4 regions of the Streptomyces longhuiensis genome follow, and region 2 is predicted to be linked to each of the others. Evidence: riboswitches for the same ligand, from Rfam matches in the RefSeq annotation. Region 2 holds a riboswitch; each other region holds the start of a gene.
The links. A riboswitch is a leader RNA that binds a small molecule or an ion and turns the genes downstream of it on or off. The one in region 2 is predicted to bind cyclic di-AMP.
Positions count from the first base shown of each region.

Region 1: linked by a shared signal. The riboswitch ahead of LGI35_RS03425 (transglycosylase SLT domain-containing protein) and the one ahead of LGI35_RS19965 (transglycosylase family protein) in region 2 are both predicted to bind cyclic di-AMP.
Region 3: linked by a shared signal. The riboswitch ahead of LGI35_RS09460 (C40 family peptidase) and the one ahead of LGI35_RS19965 (transglycosylase family protein) in region 2 are both predicted to bind cyclic di-AMP.
Region 4: linked by a shared signal. The riboswitch ahead of LGI35_RS35555 (M23 family metallopeptidase) and the one ahead of LGI35_RS19965 (transglycosylase family protein) in region 2 are both predicted to bind cyclic di-AMP.

Region 1 covers NZ_CP085173.1:699,175-703,366, forward strand. The annotation lists gene LGI35_RS03420 (flavodoxin family protein) at 1-493, shown strand, start outside; cyclic di-AMP (ydaO/yuaA leader) riboswitch at 1,630-1,794, shown strand; gene LGI35_RS03425 (transglycosylase SLT domain-containing protein) at 1,797-2,537, shown strand; gene LGI35_RS03430 (glycoside hydrolase family 43 protein) at 2,775-4,192, shown strand, end outside.
Region 2 covers NZ_CP085173.1:4,306,572-4,310,763, reverse strand. The annotation lists gene LGI35_RS19975 (cytochrome P450 family protein) at 1-20, shown strand, start outside; gene LGI35_RS19970 (transglycosylase family protein) at 160-1,146, shown strand; cyclic di-AMP (ydaO/yuaA leader) riboswitch at 1,316-1,487, shown strand; gene LGI35_RS19965 (transglycosylase family protein) at 1,492-2,172, shown strand; gene eno (phosphopyruvate hydratase) at 2,492-3,778, shown strand; gene LGI35_RS19955 (FtsB family cell division protein) at 3,882-4,192, shown strand, end outside.
Region 3 covers NZ_CP085173.1:1,998,786-2,002,977, forward strand. The annotation lists gene LGI35_RS09445 (hypothetical protein) at 1-272, shown strand, start outside; gene LGI35_RS09450 (ATP-dependent Clp protease proteolytic subunit) at 552-1,187, shown strand; gene LGI35_RS09455 (hypothetical protein) at 1,195-1,503, shown strand; cyclic di-AMP (ydaO/yuaA leader) riboswitch at 1,858-2,035, shown strand; gene LGI35_RS09460 (C40 family peptidase) at 2,039-2,512, shown strand; gene LGI35_RS09465 (DUF6328 family protein) at 2,619-3,176, shown strand; gene LGI35_RS09470 (ATP-binding protein) at 3,231-3,665, opposite strand; gene LGI35_RS09475 (helix-turn-helix domain-containing protein) at 3,939-4,192, shown strand, end outside.
Region 4 covers NZ_CP085173.1:7,799,704-7,803,895, reverse strand. The annotation lists gene LGI35_RS35560 (SGNH/GDSL hydrolase family protein) at 66-857, opposite strand; gene LGI35_RS35555 (M23 family metallopeptidase) at 1,089-1,904, opposite strand; cyclic di-AMP (ydaO/yuaA leader) riboswitch at 1,907-2,088, opposite strand; gene LGI35_RS35550 (tyrosine-protein phosphatase) at 2,496-3,293, shown strand; gene LGI35_RS35545 (DUF6126 family protein) at 3,320-3,493, opposite strand; gene LGI35_RS35540 (helix-turn-helix domain-containing protein) at 3,490-4,131, opposite strand.

The DNA.
Region 1 (4,192 bases), 3.6 Mb from region 2:
GCCGGACCTCTACCGGCAGGTCATGGCCGCCGACATCCTCGTGCTGGCCGGCCCGATCTGGCTGGGCGACAACGGCTCCGTGACGAAGCAGGTCATCGAACGTCTCTACGCCTGTTCCAGCCTCCTCAACGACGCAGGACAGTACGCCTACTACGGCCGCGTCGGCGGCTGCCTGATCACCGGCAACGAGGACGGCGTCAAACACTGTGCGATGAACGTCCTCTACAGCCTGCAACACCTGGGATACACCATCCCTCCCCAGGCCGACGCCGGATGGATCGGTGAGGCCGGCCCCGGCCCCTCCTACCTCGACCCGGGCTCCGGCGGCCCCGAGAACGACTTCACCAACCGCAACACCACGTTCATGACCTGGAACCTGCTGCACCTGGCCCGGGCATTGAAGGATCTCGGTGGCATCCCCGCCTACGGCAACCAGCGCACCGCCTGGGACGCCGGCTGCCGCCACGACTACGAGAACCCGGAGCACCGGTAACGCCACCCGTAGGGAAGCGGGCCACCTCGCCCCGGCGTCGGTCAGATGCCGTGCACGCATCGAGCGCCCGCACACCCCGGCACCAGCCGCCCGCCTCCCGCCTCCCGCCTCCCGCCAGCCCACCGCTCATCGGCACCCGAGGAAGCGGCCCGTCCCACGGCCCACCACGACGCGGCGCTTCCTGCCTCAAGACAGGAACGCGCCGCCCCCATAAGCCCGTTCGCGCTCGTGTGCAGAACGCCTTCGCCCGGATGAAGGTCTGATACATCCCGCGCGCCTGACGAATCACCGTCATGTTCCGTGCGCCCGAGTAGCTCCCTCTGTTACTGCGCTTCTTCGCGGCGGGCCTTCGGCTCGCGAGTCGGCAGAGGATTTCAGCAGGCTCCTCCGGATCCGGGCCGAGGACTTCACTGACATACGAGTAGCGATCGGAAACTGACTTCCCATCACACTCAGGCCTCTCCTGAGCTCACGCAAATCCTGCGCCGGCAAGATCTTCGGGTGCAAAGCCGGATCCCTCACCTGCCCACCCCAGGCACCCCGCGCGCCCGGCAGGTCGGGGCAGGAAGTGCACTCCGACGACGGAGCCCGCCGGCCTCACCTCAGTCGATCCTCAGTCGCCCCTCAGCCGAACCGCGCAAGGCCACGTCCAGGCACCACCCCGATCGAGGCCCGCCCATGAAGTGCGGCGGGGGCGACCCTCGGGTCGCACAACCGGGTCGGCACTGGTGCCGATATGTCCCTTTAGGCAGGAAAAGCGGCGTGGCGCTATGTCCATCTTTGCGACTAAAAATGCCTTTTAACATTATTGGCGCCCCATAGGCAGTTAAGCGTGCATCGAGCGTCATTCATGCGAAATATTGCGCTCTGATAGGTGATCGGGCTGCATTCCAACCCGCACCCCCTTCAGTGAACCGTGTCACACGAACGGACGCCGGCCCCGAGCTCTGCTGATGCCCTGCTTCCCTTCTGCGCGAAGAGGATTGGGCTTTTCGATCAAAGAGGGCGGCGGGTTCCGATCGCCGCACACAGGGCTCTCACATTTCGCGATCGCAATTCCGGTCTTGTTCCTTCCGCGCCTTCTCGCCTAATGTCACCGTCAATCCGGATGGAACGCCGAATCCTGCCGCTGTCCGGAATCCCTCCCACCCACACGGATACGCACGGCAGGAGCGGGGGACCCAGGTAAGCCGCCGATCCGGTTTCCGGAACGGCTCGGGGTGAAGTCGCACACATTGTGCGACCGGACATCTCCCGTCCGAACCCGACAGCTCACCTCGCAGGCGACGGAGAGGAATTCGTCATGCCCTCAAAGGGAAAGCACCGCCGCATCAAGTCCATCTCGCTCACCCGAGGGCTCGCCGCCGCGGGCACGGGCGCGGCCGTGCTCGCTCTCCCGGTGCTCGGCGCGACCACCGCCAGCGCGGCGCAGGCCGCCCCGGCCGCGAAGAGCGCCGCGGCCCCCGCGACGTACGTCGTCACCGCGGGCGACACCCTCAGCAAGATCGCCCGAGAGCACTCTCTGAGCGGCGGCTGGAAGAAGCTGTACCAGGACAACCGAGCCACCATCGGTGACAACCCGGGGCTGATCTACCCCGGTGCCAAGCTCACGCTCGGCAAGAAGAGCCCCGCCAAGCCCGCGGACACCAGGGCGTACGCCGAGCGGGCCGACCGCTCCGAGGTCCGGACCACTCTCGCCGCTGCCCCGGCGAAGAAGTCCTACACCAACGACCTCGACGGCTGGATCAAGGAGTCGCTCGACATCATGGCCCAGCACAAGATTCCCGGCACCTACGAGGGCATCCACCGCAACATCATGCGCGAGTCCTCCGGCAACCCGCTGGCCATCAACAACTGGGACTCCAACGCTGTCGCGGGAACCCCGTCCAAGGGACTCCTGCAGGTCATCGACCCCACGTTCATCGCCTACCACGTGCCCGGCACCTCGATGAACAGCTACGACCCGGTCGCCAACATCACCGCCGCATGCAACTACGCGGCCGACAAGTACGGCTCGATCGACAACGTGAACGGCGCGTACTGACAGTCGGTTCGGGCTCCCTCCCGCTCAGCACGGAGGACCCCTCGGTTCACTCCGCCTGAGCGGAAGCCCAGCAATGCCGGTTGAAGCGCATCGATGATGTGTGGCCCTGAAGTCCCGTAAGCACGAAGGGACTTCAGGGCCACTTTTGTGTCCTGTCCAACCCCTTGCGCGCCATCACCCCCGTGCATATCCTCCCGGCGAGTCGAAGCGCTTCGACGCCACGGAGAGAGAGACAGCATGGCAGACCCACACCCGGTCATCCCCGGGTTCCACCCGGACCCCAGCGTCTGCCGCGTCGGCGACGACTACTACCTGGCGTGCTCGAGCTTCGAGTACGTGCCCGGGGTGCCGCTCTTCCACAGCCGCGATCTGGTGCACTGGCGGCAGATCGGCAACGTCCTCGACCGGCCCGGCCAGCTGCGGCTGCCCTGGGACACACCCTCCTCGGCCGGGATCTACGCGCCGACGCTGCGCCACCACGACGGCCGCTTCTGGCTGATCACCACCAATGTGAGCGAGGGCGGCGGCAACCTGCTCGTCTCCGCCACCGACCCGGCGGGCCCCTGGTCGGACCCGGTCCCCCTGCCCGGTGTCCCCGGCATCGACCCGGATCTCGCCTGGGACGAGGACGGCGTGTGCTGGGTCACGGTCGCCGGGATCTCCCAGGTCCGTATCGACCCGTACACCGGCGAGACGTTCGGCGAACCGCGCCCTCTGTGGTCCGGCACGCCGGGCGCCAAGGCCCCGGAGGCGCCGCACCTGTACCACGTGGGCGACCATTGGTACCTGCTGATCGCCGAGGGCGGCACCGAGCGCGGGCATGCCGTCTCCGTGGCCCGCGGCCCCGCGCCCACCGGCCCCTTCGAACCGTGCCCGGCCAATCCTGTCCTGACCCACCGCAGCACCGACGAATCCGTCCAGAACACCGGCCACGCCGATCTGGTGCAAGCGCCCGACGGCACGTGGTGGATGGTGTTCCTCGGGGTGCGGCCGCGCGGCGGCACCCCTGGCTGGCACGTGCTCGGCCGCGAGACCTTCCTCGCGCCGGTCACCTGGGAGGACGGCTGGCCGGTCGTCGGACCGCCGGTGACGGCCGGGCCCGCCTCCGTCTCCGCCGAACCCTTCACGGACGACTTCGACGACGCCGATCTGCGGCCCTCCTGGATCTCGCTCCGCCACCGGTCCCCCCGGCACTGCACGACGAAGGAACGGCCGGGCCGGCTGACGCTCCACGCCCTCGGGGGCGGCCCCGACGCCGCCGACGTCACCTTCGTCGGCCACCGGCAGCAGCACCTGTCCTGCCGCGTCCGCGCCCACCTCGACCCGGCGGACGGCACCGGCGGCCTTGCGGTCCGGCTCGACGAACGGCATCACTACGAGATCGAGGCCGACGCCGCCGAGGTACGGGTGATCGCCCGCGTCGGACCGCTGCGCACCGTGGTGGCCTCCACGCCCCGGGCGACGGCCGGCGGGCCGCTCGTGATCGGCGTCGACGTGACCCCCACCCACACCCCACTCGACGCACGCACCGGCCCCGACACGCTCGCCTTCGGCGTCGAGGATCCGCACGGCACCTTCACCGCACTCGCGACCCTCGACGGCCGCTATCTGTCGACCGAGGTGGCCGGCGGGTTCACCGGTCGCGTCATCGGCCT
Region 2 (4,192 bases):
GTTCGGACCGAGCCCCGTAACTGACGTTCCGTCAAGACTGTGACTTTCACGTGATCTCGGCTGCATCGACTTGTGACAAGCGTTCGACTCCCGCTACGTTCACCAGTCATCGCGGCACCACCCGCCGCAGCATTCCCCGAGCCCCCGAAAGGCGCATCCATGCTCACCGGGAACGGTCGTCACCGTCGCCCCCGCCAGGCTCCCGCGCTCATCGTCGCCGCGGGAGTGGCCGGCTCCGCCATCGCGATCCCCCTGCTCGGCGCGACCAGCGCGAGCGCCGCGTCGACGGCGACGTGGGACAAGCTCGCCGAGTGCGAGAGCGGCGGCTCCTGGAGCGCCGATCCGGGCAACGGCTATTACGGCGGGCTCCAGTTCTCGCAGGAGACCTGGGAGAACTACGGCGGCCTCGACTTCGCGCCGCGCGCCGACCAGGCCAGCCGCTCGCAGCAGATAGCCGTCGCCGAGAAGGTCCTCGACGACCAGGGCCCGCGGGCATGGCCGGTCTGCTCGGTCACCTCGGGCCTCACGGCGGACGACGCCGCGGCCGACGTCGACCCCGGGGCGGCCCTGCCGACCCCGTCCGCGTCCGCCGGTGACTCCGGCGGCGACGACGCGGCGAAGGGCGACACCGCGAAGGACGACGCGAGCGACGAGCCGGCGGACTCCGCCTCCTCGGGCGCGAAGGGCGACTCCCGAGAGAAGAATCACGACAAGTCGGGTGATACCGCAGGTAACACCGTGGATGACGTCAAGAGTGACAAGTCCGGTCAGGATGACTCGACTTCGACCTCCGGCACGCCGTCGTCGGAGGCCTCCGGCGACGCGGACGCCGCCACCGCGCCCGCTTCCGGCCGCCATCGCGGCGACGCCGCCGAGGACGACGCCGCGGGCTCCTCGCGCGCCGACGACAGCTCGGGCCGCCACGCCTCACGCGGCGGCGAAAGCGGCCGTAAGGGCGCGAATACGGACGAAGGCGCCTATACCGTGCGCGCCGGCGACAACCTCTGGGACATCGCCGACACCCATGACGTGGACGGTGGATGGGCCGCTCTGTACGCCGAGAACAAGAAGACGGTCGGCACCGACCCCGACCTCATCCTTCCTGGTCAGAGTCTGGATCTAGGACTCGAATCGGGCGAAAAGTAGAGGCAGTTCGGGCTTAATGTCCGCTTTGGCGAGAGTGAGAGATGGGTCTCAAAGGCCCTGATCGTCTTTGAAATCAGGGCGATCCGCTGCTTACGGTCATCACCGCTCGCCACAGCGGGCCCCGTCGGATGTCACGCCGAATCCTGCCAACTTCCGTACGGGAACAGTCGTCGCGTAAGCGCCGTAGGCAGGAGCGGGGGACCCAAGGTAAGTGCCGGCCCCGGCCGTCGAGAGACGGCCGACCGACCGGCTTGGGGTGAAGTCGCACGCAGGACGTGCGACCGGGCACTCATCCGGCCCGAACCCGACAGCTCACCTCGTAGGCGTCGGTGAGGGGATCTCTCGATGCTGTTTTCCAGCAAGGGCAAGCACCGCCGCCCGTCCAAGGCCGTCCGTGTCGCCACGCTCGCCGGTGTCGCCGGTGCCGCTGTCGCCGTTCCGCTGATGGGTGCCACCGGCGCTTCCGCCGCCACCGCCTCCGAGTGGGACGCGGTCGCACAGTGCGAGGCCGGCGGCAACTGGTCGATCAACACGGGCAACGGCTACTACGGCGGCCTCCAGTTCTCCTCGTCCACGTGGGCCGCGTACGGCGGCACCGCCTACGCCTCCACCGCCGACAAGGCCTCCAAGGCGCAGCAGATAGCCGTCGCCGAGAAGGTCCTGGCCAGCCAGGGCAAGGGTGCCTGGCCGAGCTGCGGCGTGGGCCTGTCCGCCGCCTCGACCGGCTCCGCCCCGGCCGCCGCCCCGCAGAAGCAGGAGCGCACCGAGCAGCCGACCACCCGCAGCCAGGAGCGCAAGGCGCCTGCCGCCCCGAAGCAGGAGTCGAAGAAGACCGTCGAGACCCCGGCCGGCAAGAAGGTCAAGAAGGGTGACGGCGAGTACAAGGTGAAGGCCGGCGACACCCTCAGCACCATCGCCGAGGCGCACGACACCAAGGGCGGCTGGGCGAAGCTCTTCAAGCTGAACAAGGACATCGTCGAGGACGCCGACCTGATCTACCCGGGCCAGCAGCTCCACCTCAAGTAAGCGGTAGAGGAGAGCGGCAGCCCTCAGGCCGCTCGGGTACCGGCTTTCGGCGGACGGCCGGTACCACGCCAGGTCCCCCCCAAGGACTCCCCGCCCCGGGTGCGCATTCCCCCGTCGCACCCGGGGCGGGGTTTTGGTGCGTGAGGGGTCCTGGTCCTTCGTCCGTCGTCGGCCGGGACTCTTTGTTCCGTTCGGAAACAATTCGCTCTCGGTTTGTCCACGGGCCGGTCGGTCGGCCGATCCGTGCCCCGGAGCCGGTTAGGCTCAGGTCTTGCCGGACCATGCGGCCCGGCGTAGTTGCGTCACATCCCAGAAGGAGATGCTCGTGCCGTCCATCGACGTCGTCGTAGCCCGGGAAATCCTGGACTCCCGAGGTAACCCCACGGTCGAGGTCGAGGTCGGCCTCGACGACGGCAGCACCGGTCGTGCCGCTGTCCCGTCCGGTGCGTCCACCGGCGCGTTCGAGGCCATCGAACTCCGCGACGGTGACCCGAACCGCTACCAGGGCAAGGGTGTCGAGAAGGCCGTCCTCGCCGTCATCGAGCAGATCGGCCCGGAGCTCGTCGGCTACGACGCCACCGAGCAGCGCCTGATCGACCAGGCGATGTTCGACCTGGACGCCACCGACAACAAGGGCTCGCTCGGCGCCAACGCCATCCTCGGCGTCTCCCTCGCCGTCGCGCACGCCGCCTCCGAGGCCAGCGACCTGCCGCTGTTCCGCTACCTCGGCGGTCCGAACGCGCACCTGCTGCCCGTCCCGATGATGAACATCCTCAACGGTGGGTCGCACGCCGACTCCAACGTCGACATCCAGGAGTTCATGATCGCGCCGATCGGCGCGGAGTCCTTCTCCGAGGCGCTTCGCTGGGGCGCCGAGGTCTACCACACCCTCAAGAAGGTGCTGAAGACCAAGGGCCTGTCGACCGGCCTGGGCGACGAGGGCGGCTTCGCCCCGAACCTCGGCTCGAACCGCGAGGCCCTCGACCTCATCGTCGAGGCCATCAAGCAGGCCGGTTACGTCCCCGGCGAGCAGATCGCGCTCGCGCTCGACGTCGCCGCGTCCGAGTTCTACAAGGACGGCAAGTACGAGTTCGAGGGCAAGTCCCGCTCGGCCGCCGAGATGACCGAGTACTACGAGGAGCTCGTCTCCGCGTACCCGCTGGTCTCCATCGAGGACCCGCTGTACGAGGACGACTGGGCCGGCTGGAACGTCATCACCGAGAAGCTGGGCGACAAGGTCCAGATCGTCGGCGACGACCTCTTCGTCACCAACCCCGAGCGCCTCGCCCGCGGCATCGAGGAGGGCTCCGCCAACGCCCTGCTCGTCAAGGTCAACCAGATCGGTTCGCTGACCGAGACCCTGGACGCCGTCGAGATGGCCCAGCGCAACGGCTTCAAGTGCATGATGTCCCACCGCTCCGGCGAGACCGAGGACGTCACCATCGCCGACCTCGCCGTCGCGGTGAACTGCGGCCAGATCAAGACCGGCGCCCCGGCCCGCTCGGACCGCGTCGCCAAGTACAACCAGCTCCTGCGCATCGAGGAGATCCTCGACGACGCCGCGGTCTACGCCGGCCGCTCGGCGTTCCCCCGCTTCAAGGGCTGAGCACGCCCTTAAGGCACTGCCTTAGGAAGCGTCGTACGTACGTCCCCGCACCCGGTCCCGTACCGTGTGCGGGGACGTACGCACGTAAAGGGGAGGCGTGAACATGGCCGGGAGAGTCCGGGACAGGGACCGTGACCGGTTCTCCACCGCGACCCGGCTGCGTCTGCTCGGCGAGCAGACCGCCGAGCGCGTCTACCGCTCCCAGACCAGACGCCAGGCCCGCCGCTCCCGCCTCACCGGTCGCGCGGCACTCCTGGCTCTCGTCCTGTGCACCCTGGTCGTCGCGCTCGCCTACCCCATAAGGCAGTACGTCTCCCAGCGCGGGGAGATCGCCGATCTCCAGCGCCGGCAGCAGGAGGCCCAGAACAGGGTCGACAGGCTGCGTGACGAGAAGGCACGCTGGCAGGACGACTC
Region 3 (4,192 bases), 2.3 Mb from region 2:
CCGACATCGAGACCGAGGACGCCCAGCTCGGGCGCCTGGTGACAGAGGTGTTCCCCTCCATCGAGATCCCGGCGGAATCGAGCGTGGAGGAGGCGGCGGAGGCCACCATCGCGGCACTGATGCCGGTGACGATCTCCCTGGTGGGCGCGTTCGCGTTCCTCTTCTCCGAGCTCGCCGAGGTGCACGACTCGGGCCGGACGGACATCAAGACCGCCGACCTCCTGCAACACCTCGCGCTGCGCCTGTCCAGGTCGGACGACGACGACCAGTAGCCACGACACAGGAGAACGAAGCAGGGGGTCGGCCGGCGCCTCGGGCGCGGGCCGGCCCCTTTTCGTGCCCTCGCGTCCCGAGCACCCCCTGCCGCGCTTCTCGCAGCCTGCCTCCCCTTTTTCGCGCGACTCGCCGCCTGATCCCTCTTTTCGCGCTCCTCGCAGCCCGATCCCTTCTTCTCGCGCTTCTCACGGCCCGATCCCTACCGGCGATCCGTACGTCCTGTACATTTTTTACAGAAGCAGCGACAGAGTTCCGCGCTCACGGAGGCATGTGCCATGAACCGACCTTCCGCCCGCTACGTCCTGCCCGAGTTCACCGAGCGCACCTCGGCCGGGCACCGCACCCTCGATCCGTACTCCAAGCTCCTGGAGGAGCGGATCGTCTTCCTGGGGACGCCGATCGACGACACCTCCGCGAACGATGTGATGGCGCAGTTCATGCACCTCGAGTACGCCGCGCCGGACCGGGACATCTCGCTGTACATCAATTCCCCCGGCGGCTCGTTCAGTGCGATGACGGCGATCTACGACACGATCCGGTTCGTCAGCTGCGAGGTCGAGACCGTGTGCCTCGGGCAGGCCGCCTCCGCCGCCGCCGTGCTCCTGGCGGCCGGGACGCCAGGCAAGCGGGCCATGCTGCCCGGCGCGCGCGTGGTGATCCATCAGCCGGGGCTGCCCGAGCCCGCGCAGGGCCAGCCGAGCGACCTGGAGATCCAGGCCCGCGAACTGGTGCGTATGCGCGCCCAGCTGGAGGAGCTGCTCGCGCGGCACACCGGGCAGAACCGGGAGCGCATCGCCGCCGACATCGAGCGGGACACGATCCTCCGGGCTCAGGACGCCGTGGAGTACGGGCTCGTGGACCGGGTCATCGGCAACCGCAAGACGTCCGGTTCGGCCCCCGGCGCCAGGTGAGCGGGCGATGCTGCCGCCCGAACTGCCCCCGCTGCCCGCACTGACGCGCGCCGAGTGCGAACTCCTCGACCGCTATCTGGAGGTGGTCGACCTGCTCGGCAGGATCAACCCGGCACGGAGCGACCACACGTATGGCGGACTGCGCGCCGCGCAAGCGCTCGTCGGCAGGGCGACGGCTCTCAGGGACGCCCTGACGCTCATGCATCAGCGGGGCGAGAGTGAGGTCCACGCGACGACGCTGGCTCGGGCTCTACGGGTCCTGGACGGAGAAAGGAGGGCACAACGGGTCACGGTTCCGCCTGAGTCGGTCAATTGACGGTGCGTTTCGAGACCCGAGCGATCGAGGCGAACTGTCCGGACCCGGCCCGAAACGGACCAGAAGAGGTACCCACATACGGAGTAGCCGGTACTAGCACTTGGGAACCGGAAAAGTTGCGCGGAGCGCCTACGCGAAGTCCGAGATTCCGCCTTCCGCTGCAGGTGCGGGCGTCGTCGGGACCCTCGCACCAGGCTGGAAAGGTGTGCTGTCCACCCGAACAGGCCAGTCGTGAGGACACTCACTCAACGCCGATTCGGCGCTGCGTTCGCGCCGTTCGTGCGTGAAGATCCCTTCCGACGACAAGCCCCCGCCACCGCGGCGGGGCGGTCCGTGCGGACGCCGAGTCCTGCCGCCGTACGGATGCCAGGTCGACAGGAGTGGATCGGCAGGAGTGGAGGACCCGAGCACGACGGGCCGCCGGAGCTGTTTTCCGGGCCGGCCCTTGGGGTGAAGCCGCACATCGCGGCCGGGCAACTTCGCCAGCCCGAATCCGACAGGTCATCCTTCACAGGCGGCTGACGAAGGGTTGCGCATGACTGCGCTCAATCGTGTCCCGTCGCTGCTCGCCCGTGCCGGAACCGCCTCGGCCCTCACGCTCGCCGTAGCGGGTGGCAGCCTGCTGGTCCCCGGAGCCGTGCCCGAAGCGGAAGCCGCGCCGCCGGCGACGAAAGCACTCCAGATCGCGGCCTCCAAGAAGGGAAGCCCCTACCGGTGGGGCGCCACAGGGCCGCGCACGTTCGACTGCTCGGGCCTGACGCTCTACTCGTTCAAGGCTGCGGGCAAGAAGCTGCCCCGCACCGCCGCCCAGCAGTACAACAAGACCCGTCATGTCTCCGCGTCCCATCGAAAACGCGGTGACCTGGTCTTCTTCCACTCGGGCCGCGGCGTCTACCACGTCGGTATCTACGCCGGGAAGGGAAAGATCTGGCACTCGCCGAAGACCGGTGACGTGGTGCGGCTCCAGAGGATCTGGACGAGGAGCGTCTGGTACGGGCGCGTGCGCTAGCGACGCCTGACGGGTCCCCGGGCGCCCTGGGGACCCGTCAGGCGCCACAGAGTGCTCACGCCCGCCCGTCCGCCTCGGAACCGCGTGATGGGGTACTCGTGGTCGTATGGACGAGGACCGAACGGCAGGCGACGAGGACGCCCCACGCGACCCGGGCCCGCCGAGCGACGGCCGGGACCGGCACGAGACGCCGCTGGAGCGCGCGGACCGGAATTTCGGCGAGCTGCTCCAAGAGCTCAGAGTCACCCAGACGGGCGTGCAGATCCTCTTCGCGTTCCTGCTGACGCTGGCGTTCACTCCTCGGTTCCCGTCGCTGGATGCCGTGCAGCGCGCGACCTACGTCGCGACGCTGCTGCTCGCGGTGCTCGCCGCCGCGCTGTTCACGGCGCCCGCGGCGCTGCACCGCGCGCTGTTCGGGCGTGGTGCCAAGCCGCAGATCGTGCAGATGTCCTCGCGGCTCGCCACGGCCGGCCTGAGCGTTCTGGTGCTCGCCCTGACCGGGTCCGTGCTGCTCGTCGTGGATGTCACGGCGGGGCGTGCGGCGGGGATCGCTGCGGGGGCGGGCACGTTCGCGGTCTGTGCGGGTCTGTGGGGTGTGCTGCCGCGTCTGGTGCGACGCTCGCTCACCCGGGCGCAGGAGGGGACGGACACTCCGTCCCCGTAACCGCCTGCACGCCCGCCGGCCTTCACACCTGCCGTCCCTCACGCCTGCCGGCCTTCACACCTGTTGGGCAGGAACCGTCCACGGCAGGGCGATCCATACGGTCTTGCCGCCTTCGGGGGTGGGCCTGACCGACAGGCTTCCGCCGCACTCGGCGGTCAGCCAGCGGATGATCACCATGCCGCGCCCGTTGTCCTGCTGGACGGCGGCCGGGAGCCGCTTCGGGTGGCGCGGGTGGCTGTCCGTGACCCCGATGCGCAGGTGTTCGTCGCGCTCCAGCTGCACGTCGACCTTGAAGACGGGCGACTGTCCGCGGGTGTGCATCACGGCGTTCGTGGCGAGTTCGGAGACGATGAGCCGGACCGTGTCCGCTGCTTCCGCGTCGCGCGGCATACCCCATTCGGCGAGTACGTCGCTGACATATGTGCGGGCCGAGGAGACCGAGGCGGGATCGCTCGGCAGAGTGACGGATGCTTCCTGGTGATCTGCCATGGCGACGTCGTCCCTTTTTTCGCCGGGGCCTGAATCCGACACATGGCGGATGACTCGAGGCGACCCCCGGACTGGTGCTTCGCGCCAGAGTGCCACTCCCGCCCGGCCAACGGAGCCGATCCCCCGAGATATGCATATATCTGTCGCTCGAAGCGGTGAACTCTGCGCCACTGGACCGCATTTGGGCGTACACCGCCGACTTCCTCTACCGTCGGCTCAGAACACCGATCCGCCGGGCCGGAAGGAGCCGGGCCGGAGGTCCGAGGAGACAGGATGAAACACGGTCCGGCGGTGCGCCGCCGCAGGCTCGGCGCGGAGCTGCGCGCGCTGCGTGCCCGTGCGGGGCTCACAAGTGGCGAGACAGCCCGGCTCGTCGGCTGGCACCAGTCGAAAGTGAGCCGTATCGAGACCGGGCGCAGCGGCGTGAAAGCGTCGGACGTGCGCCTCCTGCTCGACGCCTTCGAGGTCACGGACCCCGATGTACGCGATCTGCTGGTCGCGCTGGCGGGGTCGGGGGACGACGACGG
Region 4 (4,192 bases), 3.5 Mb from region 2:
GCGTGGAAATGACGCGGGGGAGCCGCCCCCAAGGGCAAGCTCCCCCATGACGCGCGCGGCTGCTGTCAGAGCGGCAGCAGATCCGGCCGCTTCGCCGCCACATGGTCCCCGGACGACTCACCGCGCAGCCGTCGGCCGATCCACGGGACCAGGAACTCCCGCGCCCAGTGGATGTCGTCGCGCCGCACCTCCAGCGTGCCGCGCGGCGGCTGCGCCGGCCACGGCTGGTCCGGGTCCGCCGGTACCTCGACGCCGAGCGCCTGCCCCGCCCGCAGCGCGACCCGCGTGTGCCCCTCGGGCGAGAGGTGCAGCCGGTCGTCGTCCCAAGCACGACGGTCCTGGACGGTCTTGAGGGACCACAGGTCGAGCACCGGGCAGCCGTAGCGGTCGGCGACCGCGCGCACATGTCCGTTGTACGTCGCTATCTTGCCGCGCAGATGCTTGAGGACCGGGACGTCCCGGGTGTCGAAGCCGGTGGTCACCATGACCGTGCCGACGGCGGAGGTCAGCCGGGCCACGGCCTTCTCGAAGCGCTCGGCGACGTCGTCGGGGTCGGTGCCGGGACGGATGATGTCGTTGCCGCCGGCGGCGAAGGTCACCAGGTCCGGGGCGAGTTCGACGGCCCGCGGGAGCTGGTCCTCCACGATCTGGTCGAGGAGCTTGCCGCGCACGGCGAGGTTCGCGTACCGGAAGGAGTGCTCGGGGGTCCGGTCGTCCAGGAGGACGGCGAGACGGTCGGCCCAGCCCACGAAGGCCCCGTCGGGACCGGGGTCCCCGACGCCTTCGGTGAAGCTGTCCCCCACCGCCGCGTAGGACCGAATCGTGCCGCCGCTGAGTGATCTCGATTCGTTTGCCACGACCACACATCTTTCACCCTGCGATGTGACCTACGCGACCGTAGGAAGGGGTTGACGGGTGGTGATATAGCCCACCCGGTCAGTTCCGCGATTTCAGGAATACGACGGGACACGACGGAGGGGCACGACGAAGGGGCGGGCCCGGAACCGGACCCGCCCCTTCACCTCACGCCTCGACGAGACACCCGCACGTCACACCGTCAGGGTCGGAGCGACGTCACATCGTCGGGGTCAGATCGAGACCCCGTGCGCACGGAGGTACGCGATCGGGTCCACGTCCGAGCCGTAGCTCGGGGTGGTGCGGATCTCGAAGTGCAGGTGCGGTCCCGTGACGTTGCCGGTCGCGCCGGAGAGGCCGATCTGCTGGCCCCCGGTCACGGTCTGCCCGGAGGAGACGGAGAGGGACGACATGTGGGCGTACTGCGAGTACTTGCCGTCGGCGTGCTGGATGACGACCTCGTTGCCGTACGCACCGTCAAGACCGGCCGACACGACGGTGCCCGCGGCTATGGCCTTGAGCGGGGTGCCCGTCGGGACCACGAAGTCGACACCGGTGTGGTAGCCGCTGGACCACATGCTGCCCGCGGTCTTGTACGCCGTGCCGACGGAGGCGCTCTGGACGGGCAGCGCGTAGCCGGAGCCGGTGGCGGCCTTGGGTGCGGAGGCCTGCGTGGCGGTGGCCGGGGACTTCGCGGCGGGGGCCGCGGCCTTCTGGCCGATCGTCAGCTTCAGGCCCGGGTGGATCAGGGACGGGTTGCTGCCGACGACCGAGCGGTTGTCGGAGTAGAGCTTCTTCCAGCCGCCGCTGACGTGCTGCGCGTCGGCGATCTTCGAAAGGGTGTCCCCGCTCTTGACGACGTAGGTCGTGGCGGCGGCGGGAGCGGCCGCGGCCTGGACGACCGAGTGGGCGGCCGCGGGAGTCGCGGCGTGGGCGCCGGCGGCACCCACCAGCGGCAGCGCGAGCGCGGCGCCGCCCACTCCGGCGACGACGAGCGTGCGTGCGAAGCCCTGGGACTTGGGACGGCGGTGCTTACCCTTCGCGGGCATGGGGGTTTCCTCTCCGTCGCCTGCGAGGTGAGCTGTCGGGTTCGGGCTGGAGTTGCCCGGCCGCGCCCTTTCGGGCACGGCTTCACCCCGAGCCGCTTCCGGTGTTCCGGAAACGGCGGTCCACCTGGGTCCCCCGCTCCTGCCGAGCACGGATCGATGTGCGGATTCCGGGCGGCGGCAGGATTAGGCGGTCCGTCCGGATTGCGCCGAACGTAAGCGAGCGGGGAGCGCGGGGACAAGCCGCGAATTCCCCTGGGCATTCCGGTTCTTGATCCTTGAATGATCCTTTCCGGAAAAGGCCGTCACGCTCCGTCGATTCACGATCTTTGCAACTGCGTTACCTACGGGGAATTCATTCGGCCCCACCGCCACACACGGTCACCGCTATGACCCTGCTCACCCATCGACCACCATATGGCCTCATTTCAGGCTTAGTTATTCCGTAAGGCGCGATTGCCTGCTTTCAGTCTCATTTCGGGCATTTAGCGTGAAATCATCAGCCTCCGCTCACATGGTTGCCCCTGGCAGCCATGTCGTATCGTCGAAGTCGCCCGCAGCGAGCAGCGCCGCGGCCGACCGGGAGGAGCCCCCGTGACGCAGCAGGTCCCGTCCACCGAGCCCGAGTTGGCCGGAGTGCGCAACTTCCGCGATGTCGGTGGTCTCCCGACCGTGGACGGCCGGCGGGTCAAGCAGGGCGTGCTGTTCCGCAGTGGTCACCTCGCGCACGCCACGGACGAGGACGCCGCGTTCCTCTCCTCGCTCGGGCTGCACACGATCTTCGACTTCCGCAACGCCGCCGACCAGCGGCTCGAAGGCCCCGACGTCACGCTGCCCGGCGTACGGAACGTGAATCTGCCGCTGACCGACCCGGCGGACGGCGCCGAGTTCTGGCAGATGGTGCGCGACGGCAACCTCGACGACCTGCGCGCCGCCCTCGCCGAGGGCCAGGCCGCGAACCGGATGATCACGTCGTACCGGGCGATCATCACGGAGCGCACCGCCGAGCACAGCCAGGTCCTGCACTCCCTCGCCGAGGACAGCGTGCCGGCGCTCATGCACTGCGCGGCCGGCAAGGACCGCGCGGGCCTGTCGATAGCGGTCACGCTCCTGGCCGTGGGTGTGGAGCGCGACGCCATCGAGGCGGACTACCTGGAGTCGAACGCGACGCACCGCCGCTACAAGGTGCACCGCAGCAGTGCCTCGAAGGACGCGATGTCCCCCGAGGTCATGGAGCTGCTGAGCCCGCTGTTCGACGCCCGCGCCTCGTATCTGGCGGCCGCCTTCGAGCAGGTCGCGCAGACCTGGGGCTCCACGGACCGCTACCTGGAGGAGGGCCTCAAGCTGTCCCCCGCCCGGCGCGAGCGGCTGCGCGAGCGCCTCCTCGACTGAGACTCACCGGCCACGCGCGGGGCACGTCACCCGCGCGACGCCCCCAGCGTGAACAGCAGATAGATGAAGGCCGCGACGATGTGCCCGGCGAAGACGTAGACGAGCAGCCGCACCCAGATGCCGCGCGGAAGCTTGTCCTCCACGTCACGCCGGGCGGGCTGCCGCTGCGGCTCGGTCATGTCGTTCGGCTCTGCGTTCATCGAAGGCCTCCCTGGATCTGTTCGCCGCCGCTCGTCGCCGGGCCGAGACACAGCGCGGCGGACGGGCTCTGCAGCAGGGTGTGTACGAAGAGGAGCTCGGCGCCGTCGCGGTCGGCGGCGGCGATCCGGTGCGGGGTGAGCGAGTCGAAGTGCGCGCTGTCCCCCGGCGCGAGCGCGTACGCGGTGTCCCCGAGGCGCAGCCGCAGCCGCCCTTCGAGCACGTACAGCCACTCCTCACCGGGGTGGACCCGCACGATGTCGCCCTGGGCGCCGAACGGCACATGCACGCGCAGGGCCTGCATGCCGCGCCCCGGGGCGCCCGCCTGCCGGTAGATCCAGCCGCCCGCCTCGGTGGGCTCCATGTCGGCGGAGCGCACGACGGCGTCCCTGTCGGCGGGCGTCTCGCCCAGGAGCTCGGAGACCGTCGTACCGTAGGTGCGGGCGAGTGCGAGCAGCATGGGGAGCGAGGGCTGGCGGCGGCCCGTCTCCAGGCGGGAGAGGTGCGCGGGCGAGAGCCCGGCGGCGCGGGCCGCGGCCTCCAGGGTCAGGGCGGCGCGGCGGCGGAGTTCGCGCAGCTGCGGGGCGACGGCGGGCAGCTCCGTGGGTTCCGGATCCGGCTCCGGAGGGGCAGGGCTCATACCGTCGATTGAGCCAGAGCCGTACCTCTGAGGCAAATTTCTTGCCCCAGAGGCAAACGGT